3 regions of the Streptomyces sp. NPDC102451 genome follow, and region 2 is predicted to be linked to each of the others. Evidence: riboswitches for the same ligand, from Rfam matches in the RefSeq annotation. Region 2 holds a riboswitch; each other region holds the start of a gene.
What was found. Region 2 has a riboswitch for thiamine pyrophosphate ahead of ACIRD8_RS20635 (thiamine ABC transporter substrate binding subunit). Riboswitches for the same ligand answer to the same signal wherever they lie in the genome.
Positions count from the first base shown of each region.

Region 1: another riboswitch for thiamine pyrophosphate. It lies ahead of thiC (phosphomethylpyrimidine synthase ThiC); the one in region 2 lies ahead of ACIRD8_RS20635 (thiamine ABC transporter substrate binding subunit).
Region 3: another riboswitch for thiamine pyrophosphate. It lies ahead of thiO (glycine oxidase ThiO); the one in region 2 lies ahead of ACIRD8_RS20635 (thiamine ABC transporter substrate binding subunit).

Region 1 covers NZ_JBIWKD010000009.1:46,250-50,715, forward strand. The annotation lists gene ACIRD8_RS21275 (DUF805 domain-containing protein) at 1-354, opposite strand, end outside; gene thiC (phosphomethylpyrimidine synthase ThiC) at 713-2,515, opposite strand; TPP riboswitch at 2,508-2,641, opposite strand; gene ACIRD8_RS21285 (YibE/F family protein) at 2,713-4,068, shown strand; gene ACIRD8_RS21290 (SsgA family sporulation/cell division regulator) at 4,132-4,466, opposite strand, start outside.
Region 2 covers NZ_JBIWKD010000008.1:200,239-204,704, forward strand. The annotation lists gene ACIRD8_RS20620 (phosphatidate cytidylyltransferase) at 1-117, shown strand, start outside; gene ACIRD8_RS20625 (hypothetical protein) at 476-844, shown strand; gene rlmN (23S rRNA (adenine(2503)-C(2))-methyltransferase RlmN) at 1,017-2,123, shown strand; TPP riboswitch at 2,202-2,318, shown strand; gene ACIRD8_RS20635 (thiamine ABC transporter substrate binding subunit) at 2,392-3,486, shown strand; gene ACIRD8_RS20640 (ABC transporter permease) at 3,534-4,466, shown strand, end outside.
Region 3 covers NZ_JBIWKD010000001.1:571,161-575,626, reverse strand. The annotation lists gene thiE (thiamine phosphate synthase) at 1-79, opposite strand, end outside; gene ACIRD8_RS02760 (Rv2175c family DNA-binding protein) at 226-591, opposite strand; gene ACIRD8_RS02755 (NAD(P)/FAD-dependent oxidoreductase) at 654-1,892, opposite strand; gene ACIRD8_RS02750 (hypothetical protein) at 1,921-2,262, opposite strand; TPP riboswitch at 2,314-2,426, shown strand; gene thiO (glycine oxidase ThiO) at 2,424-3,635, shown strand; gene thiS (sulfur carrier protein ThiS) at 3,632-3,862, shown strand; gene ACIRD8_RS02735 (thiazole synthase) at 3,865-4,466, shown strand, end outside.

The sequences.
Region 1 (4,466 bases), on a different contig from region 2:
GATCCCCTGGGGAGCCAGCTTCGGGTTCGCGCCGTACTCGTTCGCCTCGTGCGCACCCTCGAGGCACAGGAAGACGAGCAGGATGATGCCGCCCACGAGCGGGACGAACGCGATCAGGATCCACCAGCCGGAGCGGCCGGTGTCGTGCAGTCGGCGCACGGCGACGGCGAGCGACGGGATCAAGACCGCGAGCAGGTAGATGTAGTAGGGGACCTGCGAGTCGATGGCGAGGCCGATCGCGCCCAGGACCACCGCGGCTATGAAGTTGAAGAGCGCGAACATCCAGTACTCCTTGCGGCGCGCACGCCCGCTGAAGCCCGCGTAGTTCTTGAGTACAGCCAGGTACCAGTTCACTGCGTTTCCCTCCCCTGGCGCCCCCGTCGGAGGCGCACACCATTTCGGCCAAGCACAGCGGAAGGTAAAGCACAGATAAGGAGATGGTCAACAGGGTTCGGGCCCCGGCGGAAACGTACATCTACCTGCAGCACGGCCGTGTCCATACCGTCGCCGAAACTCCCGCGAAGGCAGCACAGGAGGGTGCTGACCGGCCCGAACCAGACGTTGTCGGCGCTCTTCATGCTCTATCAGCACAATCTGACGACCGGACAAACAGCCCCGCACCAGGCCGGATCCAGGACGACACCGGCCCCGTGGTGCGGCGTCGACCGCGGTGGAGGCCCCACCCGGGAGCGCCCCCACCGCGGTCGGCCCGTCAGTCCGCCAGAGGCAGGTACACGCGGTTGCCGCTCGCCGCGAACTCCCTGGACTTCTCAGCCATCCCCGCCGCGATCTCGGCCTGTTCGTCCCCGTGCTCCCGGCGGATGTCGTGGGAGATCTTCATCGAGCAGAACTTGGGCCCGCACATCGAGCAGAAGTGCGCCGTCTTCGCCGGCTCGGCCGGCAGCGTCTCGTCGTGGAACTCCCGCGCGGTGTCGGGGTCGAGTGCCAGGTTGAACTGGTCCTCCCAGCGGAACTCGAACCGGGCGTCCGACAGGGCGTCGTCCCACTCCTGCGCCCCCGGGTGCCCCTTGGCGAGGTCCGCCGCATGAGCCGCGATCTTGTACGTGATGACACCGGTCTTCACGTCGTCACGGTTGGGCAGCCCCAGGTGCTCCTTGGGCGTGACGTAACAGAGCATCGCCGTCCCCCACCAGGCGATCATCGCGGCGCCGATGCCCGAGGTGATGTGGTCGTACGCGGGCGCGACATCCGTGGTGAGGGGGCCCAGCGTGTAGAACGGCGCCTCCTCGCAGATCTCCTGCTGGAGGTCGATGTTCTCCTTGATCTTGTGCATCGGGACATGCCCCGGGCCCTCGATCATCGTCTGCACGCCGAACCGCTTGGCGACGGTGTTGAGCTCGCCGAGAGTCCTGAGTTCGGCGAACTGCGCCTCGTCGTTGGCGTCGGCGATGGAGCCGGGGCGCAGCCCGTCACCGAGCGAGTACGTCACGTCGTACGCCGCGAGGATCTCGCAGAGGTCCTCGAAGTGCTCGTACAGGAACGACTCCTTGTGGTGCGCCAGGCACCAGGCCGCCATGATCGACCCGCCGCGCGAGACGATGCCGGTCTTGCGACGGGCCGTCAGCGGGACGTACGGCAGCCGGACCCCGGCGTGCACCGTCATGTAGTCGACGCCCTGTTCGGCCTGCTCGATGACCGTGTCCTTGTAGATCTCCCACGTCAGCTCCTCCGCACGGCCGTCGACCTTCTCGAGGGCCTGGTAGAGGGGGACGGTGCCGATCGGCACGGGGGAGTTGCGCAGGACCCACTCGCGGGTGGTGTGGATGTTGCGGCCGGTGGAGAGGTCCATGACCGTGTCGGCGCCCCACTTGGTGGCCCACGTCATCTTGTCCACCTCCTCCTCGATGGACGAGGTGACCGCGGAGTTGCCGATGTTGGCGTTGACCTTCACCAGGAAGCGCTTACCGATGATCATCGGCTCGATCTCCGGGTGGTTGACGTTGGCCGGCAGGACCGCCCGGCCCGCGGCGATCTCCTCACGCACGACCTCGGGTCCGACGTTCTCCCGGATCGCGACGTACTCCATCTCCGGGGTGATCTCCCCCCGGCGGGCGTACGCGAGCTGTGTGACGGGCCTTCCGTCACGGCTTCGGCGGGGCTGCCGCGGGCGTCCGGGGAAGACCGCGTCGAGGTTGCGCAGGCCGCCCCTCGGGCTGGTGTGCTTGAGACCGTCGTCCTCGGGGCGCGCGGGGCGGCCCGCGTACTCCTCGGTGTCCCCGCGGGCGATGATCCAGTTCTCCCGGAGCGGGGCGAGCCCTCGGCGTACGTCGGTGTCGGTGGTGGGATCGGTGTACGGCCCGGACGTGTCGTACAGCGTCACGTCCTTGCCGTTGGTGAGGTGCACCTGACGGACCGACACCCGGAGATCCGGGCGTGAGCCCTGGACGTACCCCTTGTGCCAGCCGATGGACTTCCCGGCCTCGTCGTTCTTCGCATCCTGCGCATTTCGCGCATTCTGCGTCGAGGCAGGCGTGCGTGCGTCCGCTGTGGTCATGAGACCTACTCCCTACGCCGGCATTACCCGGTAACAGGTTCGGCGGTCGGCGCAGCGTGTCCCGTACAGATGTACGGAGGTCAGCGCCCTCTCAGCCCGGTGCTCCGAGCTCCCGCGTGTACAGATGTGCCTCCACGCTAGCCTCCGTTCTGGCGTGCTGGCCAGAGGGCCTTCCCGGTTCTTGGGATGATCGGCGGGTGACGTCCCCCGGAAGCGCCCCCGAACCCCATGGCCCCGCATCAGGCAGCACGCAGAGTCATGCGCCCGGCCACACCCACAGCCACGGGCCGGCCGCGCCCGTGTCGAAGCATCTGCGCAAGGTCATCGCGGCCGTGGTGATCCCCTTCGCCACCGCGGTCCTGGTCGGCCTCGTCGCGTTCTGGCCCGGCGGCGCCCCCGCCCACGAGCGCACGGGTGTCGGCTTCGACCGGCAGACCCAGGACGGGCAGGTCACCAAGGTCGTGTCGGTCGACTGCGCGGACGTCAACGCCTCCCAGGTGCCGGCGACCGGCGACACCTCCACCCCGTCGGGGCGGGAGGCCGTCAACGAGCAGTCGGGGCAGTGCAAGAAGGCCACCGTCGAAGTGACCACCGGCGAGGACAAGGGCCGTACGTTCGTCGAGGTCGTCCAGCCGGATGCCCCGCGGCAACTGCACGAGGGACAAGGGGTGGTCGTGGCGTACGCACCCGACGCACCCCGGGACCTGCAGTACTCGGTGACCGATGTGGACCGCTCGTTCCCGATGGCGCTGCTCGCCGGGATCTTCGCCCTCGCGGTGGTCGTGGTGGGCCGGCTGCGCGGACTGATGGCGCTGATCGCTCTCGCCGTCTCCTTCGCCGTACTGACCCTGTTCATCCTGCCCGCGATCCTGCAGGGATCGAATCCCCTGGTCGTGGCGGTGATCGGGGCCAGCGCCATCATGCTGATCGCCCTCTACACCTGCCACGGACTGACGGCCCGCACCTCCGTGGCCGTCATCGGCACGCTCATCTCGCTGCTGCTGATCGGGTTGCTGGGCTCCCTCTTCATCGGCTGGGCGAGCCTGTCCGGGAACACGGACGACAACACCGGCCTGATCCACGGGCTGTACCCGGACATCGACATGAGCGGCCTGCTGCTCGCCGGTGTGATCATCGGTTCGCTCGGTGTGCTCGACGATGTGACCGTGACCCAGACGTCGGCGGTCTGGGAGCTGCACCAGGCCGACCCGACCATGGGCGTACGCCGGCTCTACAGGGCGGGTATCCGGATCGGGCGGGACCACATCGCCTCGGTCGTCAACACCCTCGTGCTCGCCTACGCGGGCGCGGCACTTCCCCTGCTGCTGCTGTTCTCGATCGCGCAGAGCAGCGTGGGCACGGTGGCCAACAGCGAGCTGGTCGCCGAGGAGATCGTCCGCACCCTGGTCGGATCCATCGGGCTGGTCGCCTCGGTGCCGGTGACGACGGTGCTCGCGGCCCTGGTGGTCTCCGCGGACCGCACGGGGCTCGGCGCGGAAGCCGGAGCTCCTGCACCCGCACGGACCGGGAGGGGTCGACGCCGCAAGACGTGAGCCGGAGCACCGGACGCATGGTCCCGGGCCCCCGGCGATCGGTGTTCAGCCGGATCCGCCTGCTCAGCCGGCGTTCTGTTCCTTGGCGAGGATGCGGCCCAGCGCCTCTTCCAGATTGCCGTCGAAGTCACCCAGCGTGTGCTCCTGCCCCAGTGGCACCAGCTTGTCCGTCCGGTCGAGAAAGGCCACTAGAGGTGCGGTGCCGGCCCGGAAGAGCGCGCGGTCCGCGCCGACCTGCAGCCGGATGTGTACATCCGACAGCCCTTCTGGCTCCGTCGGGCCGATGTGCACGTCACCGTCGCCACTGGGACTGTTGAGGCCGTCGAGCAGCAGCTCACGGCCGAATGCCCAGGTGACGGGGGCGTCACCCGGCAGGTGGAAGGTCATCCGGATCGCAT
Region 2 (4,466 bases):
AAGGACATGGGCACGCTGCTGCCCGGCCACGGCGGCATCATGGACCGGCTCGACTCGCTGCTGCCGAGCGCCCCGGTCGTATGGCTGCTGCTGGTGCTGTTCGTGGGATCCGGCTGAGCCGGCCGGAGACTTCGCGCGTCGCGCGGTTTCACCGAGGGGGCCCGCCGTCCACACCCGGACGGCGGGCCCCCTCGCGTGCCGGAGGGGCGGAGCCACGGCCCGGGTGACCGCTTTCGGGCCGGGGCCGTGGGCCGGCCCCGGCGGGGTACCCGGGAGGGGCAGACATACCCCGTCACTCCGAGGAGGCTGGTGGCCGTGCGCGCGTGGAAACTCTGGCTGGACCGAAGTCTCACCGCGCAAGCGGTGCTGATCTTCGTCGTGGGGCTGGGAGGCAACGCACTGTTACGCAGGGACGGGCAAGTCGGCTGGTGGGTGATCCAGACAGCGATCTTCACCGCCGTCGCCCATCGGCATCGTGGCCGCTCAGCGCCGCAGGGTCGGTCGAGCGGCCGGTGTCGGCCCCCGGGGGATCGCCGAGCTCAACCGCCAGATCCGGCACGGCGAGGTGCCGAGCGATCCCGAGAAGCGGGCGACCATGCAGAAACTGGTCGCCGAGCAGCTGGGAAAGATGGAGCGGGGCGGCCGCTGGCTGCCGTACTGGCTGGCCGGCATGGGCCTGATCGCGGCGGGCGTGCTCGCGCTCGGAATCGTCACCGGCTCCCCGGTCGTCCCGCTGGTCTTCGCGGTCGGCGTGGCCGTGTTCTGCGTCTGGGTCCTCTGGATGCGCCGCCGCGCCCTGGAGCGCCACCGGCACATGAGGTCCGCCCTGCAGAACCACGGCTGACAGGGGTACGCCGCGCGGGGCGGCCACCGTGGTCTCGGTCACGGTTCCCGCGCGGCCGGGCCGTGCGGAGGCCTGCCGACCACGGACGACGCCGGGGTCGCGCCCCCCTGCGTGCCGCCCGGTCCCTCGGCGGACCTGAGGACCGCGGCGTGTCTGCGACACTGGATGAACCATGCCTAAGCCCGGAGAACTCACTTTCGTCGCGCCCCGTGGAGCCAAGCGGCCGCCGCGGCACCTCGCCGACCTCACCCCCGACGAGCGCAAGGAAGCAGTCGCCGCGACCGGCGAGAAGCCCTTCCGTGCCAAGCAGCTGTCGCAGCACTACTTCACGCGGTACGCGCACGACCCGGCGGAGTGGACCAACATCCCGTCCGCGTCGCGGGAGAAGCTCGCCGAGGCGATGTTCCCCGACCTGATGTCGGTGATGCGCCACATCAGCTGTGACGACGACACCACCCGCAAGACGCTCTGGAAGCTGCACGACGGCACGCTCGTAGAGTCCGTCCTCATGCGGTACCCGGACCGGGTGACCATGTGCATCTCGTCCCAGGCGGGCTGCGGGATGAACTGCCCGTTCTGCGCCACCGGTCAGGCGGGGCTCGACCGCAATCTGTCGACCGCCGAGATCGTGCACCAGATCGTGGACGGCATGCGGGCCCTGCGCGACGGGGAGGTCCCGGGCGGGCCCGCGCGGCTGTCCAACATCGTCTTCATGGGCATGGGCGAGCCGCTGGCCAACTACAAGCGCGTGGTCGGGGCGATCCGCCGGCTGACGGACCCCGAGCCGGACGGCCTGGGGCTCTCTCAGCGCGGGATCACCGTGTCCACGGTCGGCCTGGTGCCGGCGATGCTGCGCTTCGCCGACGAGGGCTTCAAGTGCCGCCTCGCGGTGTCGCTGCACGCCCCGGACGACGAGCTGCGCGACACGCTCGTGCCCGTGAACACCCGCTGGAAGGTCCGTGAGGTCCTGGACGCCGCGTGGGAGTACGCGGAGAAGTCGGGCCGCCGCATCTCCATCGAGTACGCGCTCATCCGCGACATCAACGACCAGGCCTGGCGGGGCGACCGGCTCGGCCGGCTGCTCAAGGGCAAGCGGGTGCACGTCAACCTCATCCCGTTGAACCCGACCCCGGGCTCCAAGTGGACCGCCTCGCGGCCCGAGGACGAGAAGGCCTTCGTCGAGGCGATCGCCGCCCACGGCGTGCCGGTCACCGTCCGGGACACCCGTGGCCAGGAGATCGACGGGGCCTGCGGGCAGCTGGCGGCCTCCGAGCGCTGAGAGGGTCCCGGCGTACGGGCGTGATCCGGCCGGTCCGGCGTGATCCGGCCGGTGTAGCCTGGCCGGGAAATCAACTTCATATTCCGACAGGGGAGCGCCACAGCGCTGAGAGTGCGGCACCGAGGACAGGTCGGCCGCAGACCCTCTGAACCTCGCCCGGGTCATTCCGGGTAGGAAGTTCGGACCTTACTCAAGCTGTTGCGCCCTGCCCGCTCACCGAGCGGGCAGGGCCGCGTCTCTTCCTGGTCACCTCCAGGAGGAATTCATCATGAACACGACGACGAAGTACGCGGCGACGGCGCTCGCCGCCGCGCTGGGCGTCACCGCGCTCGCGGGCTGCGGCGGCTCCGACGGCAAGGCATCCGGCGACTCGGGGGCCGGCTCCAAGACCGTCACGCTCGTCAGCCACGACTCGTTCAACGCCTCGGACGCCGTCCTCAAGGCGTTCACGAAGCAGACCGGCTACAAGGTCAAGGTCCTCAAGAGCGGTGACGCCGGAGCGGCGCTCAACCAGGAGATCCTGACCAAGGGCTCCCCGCGCGGCGACGTGTTCTTCGGCGCCGACAACACCCTGCTCTCCCGCGCCCTCGACAACGGCCTGTTCACGCCGTACGAGGCGAAGGGCCTGGACCGGGTCGCGGCCGACACCCAGCTCGACAAGGACAAGCACCGGGTCACGCCCGTCGACACCGGTGACATCTGCGTCAACTACGACAAGAAGTACTTCGCCGACAAGAAGCTCGCCCCGCCGAAGACCTTCGACGACCTGCTGAAGCCCGCGTACAAGAACCTCCTCGTCACGGAGAACGCCGCGACCTCGTCGCCCGGCCTCGGCTTCCTCCTCGGCACCGTCGCCACCCAGGGCGAGACCGGCTACCAGGACTACTGGAAGAAGCTGAAGAGCAACGGCGTCAAGGTCGTCGACGGGTGGGAGCAGGCCTACAACGAGGAGTTCTCCGGCTCCGCGGGCGGCAAGAAGGCCAACGCCGACCGGCCGCTCGTCGTCTCGTACGCCTCCAGCCCGCCCGTCGAGGTGCTGTACGCCGATCCGCAGCCGAAGGAGGCCCCGACCGGTGTCGCCACCGGCACCTGCTTCCGGCAGATCGAGTTCGCCGGCCTGCTGGACGGCGCGAAGAACGAGGCCGGCGGCAAGGCTCTGCTGGACTTCCTGATCAGCAAGCAGTTCCAGGAGGACATGCCGCTGAACATGTTCGTGAACCCGGTGGTGAAGGACGCGGAACTGCCGGAGCTCTTCACGAAGTTCGGCGCGGTCGTCGACAAGCCGGCGACCGTGGCGCCGGAGAAGATCGCCAAGAACCGTGAGCAGTGGGTCCAGTCGTGGTCCTCGCTCGTCGTGAAGTAGCCGCCGCGAGGCCTCCGCGCCGGGGGAACGCGGTGCGGCTCGGCCTCATGGCCGTGCCCGTCGCGTTCTTCGCGCTGTTCTTCGCCTACCCGGTCGTCGCGATCGTCGGCCGGGGGCTGAAGGCGGACGGCTACTGGCAGTTCGGCCGGATCGGCACGGTGCTGAGCCGGCCGGACATCCTCGACGTCCTCTGGTTCACCACCTGGCAGGCCCTCGCCTCGACCGTGCTCACCCTGCTGATCGCGCTGCCCGGCGCCTATGTCTTCGCACGCTTCGACTTCCCCGGCAAGCAGCTGCTGCGGGCCGTCGTGACCGTGCCGTTCGTCCTGCCGACCGTCGTGGTGGGTACGGCGTTCCTGGCGCTGCTGGGGCGCGGCGGGTTCCTCGACGAGCTCTGGGGGATCCGGCTCGACACCACGGTGTGGGCGATCCTGCTCGCTCATGTCTTCTTCAACTACGCGGTCGTCGTACGGACCGTCGGCGGCCTGTGGTCCCAGCTCGACCCCCGTCAGGAGGAGGCCGCCCGGGTGCTCGGGGCCGGCCGCCTCGCCGCCTGGCGGCGTGTGACCCTGCCCGCGCTGGCCCCGGCCGTCGCCGCCGCGGCGCTGATGGTCTTCCTCTTCACCTTCACTTCCTTCGGGGTCGTCCAGATCCTCGGCGGTCCCGCCTACTCCACGCTGGAGGTGGAGATCTACCGGCAGACCGCGCAGCTGCTCGACCTGCCGACGGCCGCCGTGCTGACCCTGGTGCAGTTCGCTGCGGTCGGAGGGATCCTCGCCGTCCACGCCTGGACCGTACGGCGCCGGGAGACCGCGCTGAAGCTCGTCGACCCGGCACAGACCGCCCGGGCGCCCCGAGGAGCCGGACAGCGGGCGCTGCTCGGCGGCGTACTGCTGACCGTCCTGCTGCTGATCGTCGTGCCGCTCGGCGTACTGGTGGAACGCTCCCTGGACACCTCGGGCGGCTACGGCTTCGGCTTC
Region 3 (4,466 bases), on a different contig from region 2:
GGAGGTCGCCCTGCCGCTTGCGGGCGTCCGTGCAGAGGTAGAGCCGGGCTCCGGAGAGCCGGTCGCGAGGCGTGGACATGAAGATTTCCCCCGTCGGTACGTCGTTGGATCACTGCTGCGGCGGCTGCGCGCCCGTACGTCGGTGGATCGCCGCGCCGGCCGCCCGGTAACGGCGGAGTGCGGGCCGTGTGTGCCACGGCCCGCACCCCACTCACGGTCGTCCGGTCAGACGGCGAGCGCCTGGGCCCGGCGCTTCACCTCCGTACCGCGATTCTCGCTCAGGGCCTGCGCGGGGGTGCCGGGCAGGGTCGGGTCGGGGGTGAAGAGCCAGTCCAGCATCTCTTCGTCGTTGTAGCCGTCGTCCCTCAGGAGCGTCAGGGTCCCTGCGAGACCCTTGACCACCTTGTCGCCGTCGATGAAGGCGGCAGGCACCTGGAGCGTCCGGTTCTCACCACGGCGTACGGCGATGAGCTGGCCTTCCTTGACCAGCTGCCGTACGCGCGTCACCTCGACATCGAGCATTTCCGCGATGTCGGGAAGGTGGAGCCAGGCGGGGACGAGAGCATCGATCTTTACGTCAATCTCGGTCACAAGGACAAGCGTGCCATCCCGGACCGACAGTCGGTACCCGGGCCGCCCGTACGAGGCCGTGGCTACCCCTGGAGCACCGTCGATTTCAGCGGTACGGACGAGTCGGCGGCCCGCACCGGATCGATCCGCGCCCCCGCCTCGACGAGCTTGCGCCCCTGCGCCAGGTCCCGCGGCCGGCTCACGGCCAGCACGGCGACGAGGACGCCCTGCCGCAGCCAGCAGACCGTCCAGGACGGGTCCGCCGGGTCGCCCCGCCACAGCAGCGTGTCGGCGCCCGCGTGGTGGCCGGCGTACTGCACGAAGCGGCCGAACTGCTCGGACCAGAAGTAGGGCACCGGGTCGTACGTCCTGACCGCACCGTCCGCGAGGGCGGCGGCGACCGTCCGGGGCCCCTGCAGGGCGTTGTCCCAGTGGTGGACCAGGAGCCGCTCCCCGTAGCGGGCGGACGGGAAGGACGCGCAGTCGCCCACCGCGTGGACATCGGGCAGCGAGGTGCGCAGCGAGCTGTCCGCGGTGACCGAGCCGTCCGGGCCGAGCGCGATGCCCGAGTCCTCGAGCCACCCGGTGGCGGGCCGGGCGCCGATGCCGACGACCACCGCTCCGGCGGGGATCACACGGCCGTCCGCCAGGTGGACGGCGCCCTGCTCGACGCGCGCGACCCGGGCGCCGGTGAGGAGTTCGGCTCCGCTCTCGGCGTACCAGGCGGCCATCGGCTCGGCGACCTCGGCGGGCATGGTGCCCGCGAGGGGACGGTCGGCGGCCTCCACGACGGTGACCGCGCAGCCGGCCGCGCGGGCGGCGGTGGCGAACTCCGCGCCGATCCAGCCCGCTCCGACGACGACCACGTCGTGCTGCCGCTCCAGGACGGGCCGCAGCCGTGCGGCGTCGTCGAGGGTGCGCAGCAGATGGACTCCGGGCACGCCCTCGGAGCCGGGCAGCCCGACGGGCTCGGCGCCGGTGGCGAGGACCAGCACGTCGTAGGCGACGGGCCCCTCCGGGGTGTCCAGTTCGTGCGCCCCGGCACGCAGACCGGACACGTCGAGCCCCAGGCGCAGCGTGATGTCCAGGGCCTCGAAGTCGACGTCGAAGGCGGAGTCCTCCGCCTTGCCGAGCAGGACCGCCTTGGACAGGGGCGGCCTGTCGTACGGCTGGTGCGGTTCGGCGCCGATCAGGGTGACGGGGTCCGTGAAGCCCTGTTCGCGCAGGGCCACGGCCGTCTGCACCCCGGCCATGCCGGCGCCCACGATCACGACTCCGTGCGGCCGCCGTCCCACTGCCGGGTCCTGTGTCTGCTCGCTCACCCGTCCACCCTAGTCACCTGACGCATCGTCAGCTCACGAGCTCCTCAACCACGCTCGTCCCGCTGCCCTCCTGGGACTCCCACGCCCATGTCTCGTCCAGCCGCACCCGTCCGTCCAGGAGCTCGGTGACCGTGGAGGCGCAGTGGCCCGAGGAGGTCGTCCCGTCCTGCTTGAGCTGGACGTATCTGAAGTCGAGGGTGTCCCCCTCCCGGGTGCCGACGAGGTGCCCGCGGACGACGTCGCCGCCCGCGTACTCGGCCCAGATCCGGCCGTCCTGCTCGTGGTACGTGAAGCGGGTCCGGGTCCCGACCTGGCCGGGGGCCTGGTCGGCGACCGGCGAGAGGACGAGTCCGTCGAGTGAACGGGCCACGGGTACCGCTCCCTTACTGGCCGTGCGGGGTGGGGTCTAGGCTGGCCACCGTAAGGCACTCGCGGGAGTCCGGACGCACCGGGCTGAGAGGGAGGCTGACCGGCCTCCGACCGTACGAACCTGATCCGGGTCATGCCGGCGAAGGGAGGGGCTGGACGCCCATGCGCATCTCCGCGGACATCTCCGCAGACAGTTCCGACGTCCTGGTCGTCGGAGGCGGCATCATCGGTCTGGTGACCGCCTGGCGGTCGGCCCAGCACGGCCTGCGCACCACGCTGGCCGATCCGGAACCGGGCGGCGGCGCCGCCCGGGTCGCGGCCGGGATGCTCGCCGCCGTCACCGAACTCCACTACGGCGAGCAGACGCTGCTCGGTCTCAACGTGGCCTCCGCGGCACGCTATCCGGCGTTCGTGGCCGAGCTGGAGGAGGCGAGCGGGCAGGGGACCGGCTTCCGCGCCTGCGGCACCCTCTCCGTCGCGCTGGACTCCGACGACCGGGCGCACCTGCGGGAGCTGCACGCCCTGCAGCAGCGTTCCGGGCTGGAGTCCGAGTGGCTCACCGGCCGCGAGTGCCGCCGCCTGGAGCCGATGCTCGCCCCGGGCGTGCGCGGCGGTCTGCGGGTCGACGGCGACCACCAGGTGGATCCCAGGCGGCTGGCCTCGGCCCTGGTCATCGCGTGCGAGCGGGCGGGGGTGGCGTTCCGCCGCGCCTGGGTCCAGCGGCTCTCCGTCACGGGCGGCCGGGCGACGGGCGCGGTCCTGGCGGACGGTACGGAGCTCGCCGCCGGCCAGGTGGTGCTCGCCGGGGGCAGCCTCAGCGGCCGGCTCGAGGGCGTGCCCGAGGCGGTCGTGCCGCCCGTACGCCCGGTCAAGGGCCAGGTGCTGCGGCTGACGGTGCCGCCCGCGTACGCCCCCTTCCTCAGCAGGACGGTGCGGGCCGTGGTGCGCGGCAGCCAGGTCTATCTGGTCCCGCGTGCCGACGGTGAGCTGGTGGTCGGTGCGACCACCGAGGAGCTGGGCTGGGACACCACGGTGACCGCGGGCGGGGTGTACGAGCTGCTGCGGGACGCCCATGAGCTGATGCCGGGCATCACGGAGCTGCCGCTGACCGAGACCCGGGCCGGTCTGCGGCCCGCCTCGCCGGACAACGCGCCGCTGCTGGGCCCCACGGCGCTGCCCGGACTGCACCTCGCCACCGGGCACCACCGCAACGGGGTGCTGCTGACCCCCGTCACCGGCGACGTGATGGCCCATGTGCTGACCACCGGCGAGCTGCCCGAGCCGGCCCGGCCCTTCGCGCCGGACCGCTTCACCGCCGCGTCCCCGTCCTCCCCCGAAGACACCGCCCCCGCGCCGCAGGAGCAGCCCGTATGACACAGCCCGTGCCCGCCGATCACCCCGTCCGCGTCTCCGTCAACGGGGAACACCGCTCCCTTCCCTCCGGCACCGCCCTGGACACCCTGGTCGCACAGCTGACCACGGCTCCCTCGGGTGTCGCCGCCGCGGTCAACGAGGCCGTCGTCCCACGCGGCCAGTGGCCGGCCACCGCGCTCGCCGACGGCGACCGCGTCGAGATCCTCACCGCGGTCCAGGGAGGCTGACCATGTCCGACGACCTCTTCACGCTCGGTCCCACCGCGTTCTCGTCACGGCTGATCATGGGGACGGGCGGAGCACCCAGCCTGGACGTGCTGGAGCGCTCCCTGATCGCCTCGGGCACCGAACTGACCACCGTGGCGATGCGCCGGCTCGACCCGACGGTGCAGGGCTCGGTGCTCTCCGTCCTGGAACGCCTCTCCATCCAGGTCCTGCCGAACACCGCGGGCTGTTTCACCGCGGGTGAGGCCGTGCTGACCGCCCGGCTGGCCAGGGAGGCGCTGGGCACCGACTGGATCAAGCTGGAGGTCGTGGCCGACGAGCGCACCCTGCTGCCCGACCCGATCGAGCTGCTGGACGCCGCCGAGATCCTGGTCGACGACGGCTTCACCGTCCTGCCGTACACCAATGACGACCCGGTCCTGGCCCGCAAGCTCCAGGACGTGGGGTGCGCGGCGATCATGCCGCTGGGCTCCCCCATCGGTTCCGGGCTCGGCATCCGCAACCCGCACAACTTCCAGCTGATCGTCGAGCAGGCCGGGGTCCCGGTGATCCTGGACGCGGGCGCCGGGACGGCGTCGGACGCGGCGCTGGCGATGGAGCTGGGCTG